One region of the Gordonia sp. 852002-51296_SCH5728562-b genome, then DNA from elsewhere that is predicted to be linked to it. Evidence: predicted binding sites of a transcription regulator. Region 1 holds the regulator's gene; the other holds the start of a gene.

Region 1 (2,404 bases):
TTCCCCGGAGGCGGCGGGACCCGCTATTCGACGAGCAACGGCGCTGATTTCAACATCGGCGACCTCGGCGACCTGTTCGGCGGCGGAGGTGAATCGAGCGGCGGATTCGGTGACCTGTTCGGCGATCTGTTCAACCGCGGAGGTTCATCGCGCTCGTCGACGGCGACGCGGCCGCGTCGCGGCAACGATCTCGAGACCGAGACCACGCTGTCGTTCAAAGACGCCGCGGTCGGTACGACCGTACCGCTTCGCATAACAAGTCCCGCTCCCTGTACGACGTGCCACGGAAGTGGCGCCAAGCCGGGGACGAGCCCGCGAGTCTGCCCGACCTGCAACGGGTCCGGGCTGGTGAGCCGCAATCAGGGCGCGTTCGGTTTCAGTGAGCCGTGCCAGGACTGCCAGGGAACGGGATCGCGCATCGACGATCCGTGTACCGACTGCGACGGCTCCGGCGTGAAGGTCAGGGCTCGCACGATCAACGTGCGTATCCCCGCCGGCGTCGAAGACGGACAACGAATTCGGTTGGCAGGCCAGGGTGAAGCAGGTCGACGCGGCGCTCCGTCGGGCGACCTCTATGTGGTCGTCCACGTGACCGCCGACAAGATCTTCACCCGCAGCGGCAACGACCTCAAGGTTCAACTTCCGGTCAGTTTCTCTGAATTAGTGCTCGGGGCAACGGTTTCCGTACCGACGCTCGAGGGGTCGGTGGGAGTCAAGATTCCGCCGAACACCACAGACGGACGCACTCTGCGTGTCCGGGGACGTGGTGTACCGAAGCGTTCGGGCGGAGCGGGCGACCTCTTGGTCACCGTGAAGGTCGAGGTGCCGGGCTCACTCGACGACGCCGCGACCGAGGCGCTCAAGAAGTACGCAGAGGCCGAGAAGGCGAGCGGATTCGACCCCCGTGCAGGATGGGGGCGATGAGTCATGGCGAGTCGAGACTTCGAGGATTCGAGCGCGACATTCATGATCTCGGTCGCCGCCGAACTGGCAGGGATGCACGCGCAGACATTGCGCACGTATGACCGGCTCGGACTCGTCACGCCGCAACGCACGACCGGAGGCGGACGCCGCTACTCGACGCGCGACGTCGAACTCCTGAGGGAGATCCAACGTCTCTCGCAGGAGGAAGGCGTCAACCTCGCGGGTATCAAGCGCATCATCGACCTGACCAATCAGGTCGACGCTCTGCAGCAGAGAGTGGGCGAACTGCAGAGTCAGGTCGAGCAGTCCGCTCGCCGAGGCGGCGAGCTGGTGCCGGTTCCGCGCACGAGCGCTCTGGTCGTGTGGCAACCGCGACGCGCCAAGCGTAAAGACTGATCACACGCTCTTTCCACCCATGCTCCCCGACGGCCGGTTGGCCGCCGGGGAGCACGCGTTAGGCTGACTTCTCATAGCAACGTGGGGAGTGAACGGTGACACAGCCGACTGGAACGCAGACGACTGGAACACAGGCATCAGGCGCAGAGCCAACAGCGCCGGTGTCCCTTGGCGTGTCCGTCGTCGGCGACGAGATCGCGTCAGTCGTCATACGCTCGAACGGCGGTAGGGACGAGATCGCGGCCAGCAATCTCGTTGATCTGCCCGATTACCTCCCCGAATCGGCCGCCGCAGCCATCACGGAATTGGTCGAGTCGGTTCCGTTCGAGGTCGATCACCTCATCGTCTCCTGCTCGCGTCCGAGCACCCGCAACTACCTCGCGCAGGCGTTCACGCCAGGATCGTCGACGCCGCCCTGGTACCGGATCACCAGCGTCGATGACATCACGAGTGCCATGCTGGCCGTCGTGCGCTCGTCGCCCGGCGGCGCAGGCGTGACGGCGGTGGTGAACCTTGCACGCACAGGCGGGCCCGCTGACGGTGTGTGCGTGGCGCTCGTCGACAACACCACCGGCCAGTTGCTCGACACCCGCGACAACTCGACGGTCGAGGGGATTCCGGTCACCGATGCACGGGGTGCCGATGACGTCGCTCGACTGATCCTCGACGCCGACGGCGGCTCCCGGTTGAGTTCCGTCGTCTGCACCGGGTCGGGCGCAGAATTGCCCGGCGTCGCGCCCGCGCTCGAGTACGCGGTCGGGCGTCCGGTGTCGATCGCCGAGATGCCTGCTCTCGCGCTCGCCGCGGGCGCTGCCGCCACCCCGCCGAAGACGACGGTGTTGCGCGCAGGCGACTCGGAGCCCGCCGCATTTGCCGCCGCCACGCCCACGCGCGCTCCTCGCGACGCGACGGGGCTGCGTTGGTGGGCGCTGGGAGCGGTGATCGGGGTCGCCGTGCTACTCGGCGCCATCGGACTGACCGCACTGCACGCCAGCGGCGACGACACCAGCGCCAGACCCGACACCACGCCGACCACGGTGACCGTGACCGACACCCCTGAGCAGGCAACCGTCACGCGCGAGGG
Region 2 (2,404 bases), on a different contig from region 1:
CTGACGGTGGTGCCGGAGTCGCACGGTGTGCGGACACGGCGTCTCGATCCGGCCGGTCAGCTCCTGCTGATTGCCCTGCTCGCGCTCGGCGTCGGCGCACTCATCGAAGGGCCACATGTCGGGTGGACCGCGTCGGCGATGCTGGCGATCTATGCGGGTCTCGTCGTTGTGGCGGGTGTCTTCATCGGTGTGGAGACACGCCGCTCCGCGCCGCTGATCGACCTCTCGGCATTCGGTCAACCCGAGTTCACCGCGGCCGTCCTCGGGGCCTTGGCGGTATTTGTCTCGATCTCGATGACCCTGTTGTTCACCACGTTCTACCTCCAGGTGGGACGCGGCTGGGCGCCCATGGCAACGGGCCTGGCCGTCCTTCCCATAGCCGCGGGGGCGACGGTCTGTGCACCACTCTCCGGCCGGATGGTCGCTTCGAGGGGCCCGCGCAGGCCGCTGTTCATCGCTGGTGGCTTCATGGCCGCCGGTGGTTTGCTCGCTTGGATGTCCACCGGGTCATTGGTCGGTGACGGTGGCGTGTCGGTTCTGCTGCTGCTGGTGGCGTACGCGTTGTTCGGGATCGGTATCGGTTTCGCGAACGCGCCCATCACCAACACCGCGGTGAGCAGTCTCCCGGCCGAGCGGGCCGGTGTGGCCGGCGGCATCACGTCGACCGCCCGGCAGGTCGGTGCCGCCGTCGGTATCGCCGTGGCCGGAGGATTGCTCGGCTCGGCGTTGACACCGGCGAGCGATGTCAGATCGGCCGAGCTTTCCGGGGTGCTGGCCCCGGGATGGCTCATCGTCGCCGCCTGCGGTGTCGGCCTCATCCTGCTGGCCACTGCCGCACCACACGCGCAGGGGAGCGCTCGACGCCATCACTCTGGCGACGTTGGAACTGCCACTTCTCTGCCAAAGCATGAGAATGACCAGTGATGCACGTCACACAATATACAAACCTGAGCGAAATAGACTCAACTCTACGTGCGTTGAACAACTCGAGTGGCCATAATTGAGCCACGGAGACTTAAGAACGCAAGAACACGTAGAGAAAGAGGTACCACCAAGTGGACAGCTTCACCCCGACCACCAAGACGCAGCAGGCGTTGAGCGCTGCTGTGCAGGCGGCGGCCGCTGCTGGTAACCCCGACGTACGTCCGGCCCACATCCTGGTCGCGCTGCTGGACCAGTCCGACGGTATTGCTTCGCCGCTGCTCAAGGCGGTGGGAGTGAATCCGTCGACTGTTCGGGCGCAGGCTCAGGCCATGGTCGACCGGGCGCCGACGGTGTCGAGTGCCAGTTCCCAGCCGCAGCTTTCCCGCGAATCGATCGCGGCGATCACCGCTGCTCAGCAGCTCGCGTCCGAACTCAACGACGAGTACGTCTCCACCGAGCACCTCGTCGTCGGGCTCGCCACGGGCGATTCCGATGTCGCCAAGCTGCTGCACGACAACGGCGCAACCCCGCAGGCTCTGCAGGAGGCGTTCGTCGCCGTCCGTGGCACCGCGCGCGTGACGTCCGAGGACCCCGAATCCACGTATCAGGCGCTGGAGAAGTACTCGACCGACCTGACCGCGGCTGCCCGTGAGGGCAAGCTCGACCCGGTCATCGGGCGCGACTCCGAGATTCGTCGGGTGGTGCAGGTGCTCAGCCGTCGTACCAAGAACAACCCGGTGTTGATCGGTGAGCCAGGCGTTGGCAAGACCGCCATCGTCGAGGGGCTTGCTCAGCGCATCGTCGAAGGCGACGTGCCGGAGTCGTTGCGCAACAAGACAGTTATCTCGTTGGACCTCGGATCGATGGTCGCGGGCGCCAAGTACCGCGGCGAGTTCGAGGAGCGGCTGAAGGCCGTGCTCGACGAGATCAAGGGATCGGCCGGCCAGGTCATCACCTTCATCGACGAGCTGCACACCATCGTGGGTGCCGGTGCCACAGGCGATTCCGCCATGGATGCAGGCAACATGATCAAGCCGATGCTTGCTCGTGGTGAGCTGCGACTCGTCGGTGCCACGACCCTGGAGGAGTACCGCAAGTACATCGAGAAGGACGCCGCACTGGAGCGTCGTTTCCAGCAGGTGTACGTCGGCGAGCCGAGCGTCGAAGACGCGATCGGCATCCTGCGTGGCCTGAAGGAACGGTACGAGGTGCACCACGGTGTACGCATCACCGACTCCGCATTGGTCGCTGCCGCAACACTTTCCGATCGCTACATCACCTCGCGCTTCCTGCCCGACAAGGCCATCGACCTCGTCGACGAGGCGGCGTCGCGCCTGCGGATGGAGATCGACTCGCGCCCCGTCGAGATCGACGAGGTGGAGCGTGTCGTCCGACGCCTCGAGGTCGAAGAAGTCGCGCTCGAAAAGGAGCACGACGAGGCGTCGAAGCAACGTCTGGAAAAGCTGCGTCAGGAACTGGC

The links. Region 1 encodes HspR, which represses chaperone genes until heat shock. Its sites were predicted from a motif close to ANNTGAGTNNNNNNNACTCANNT; they were not measured.
Region 2: a site for HspR is predicted at 946-968, ahead of clpB (ATP-dependent chaperone ClpB). Genes of this name have one in related genera too.

The regions. Positions count from the first base shown of each region.
Region 1 covers NZ_LZMI01000105.1:68,019-70,422, forward strand. Annotated here, with positions in the region: gene dnaJ (molecular chaperone DnaJ) at 1-924, shown strand, start outside; gene A5766_RS18190 (heat shock protein transcriptional repressor HspR) at 928-1,320, shown strand; gene A5766_RS18195 (hypothetical protein) at 1,416-2,404, shown strand, end outside.
Region 2 covers NZ_LZMI01000064.1:5,674-8,077, reverse strand. Annotated here, with positions in the region: gene A5766_RS12030 (MFS transporter) at 1-924, shown strand, start outside; gene clpB (ATP-dependent chaperone ClpB) at 1,056-2,404, shown strand, end outside.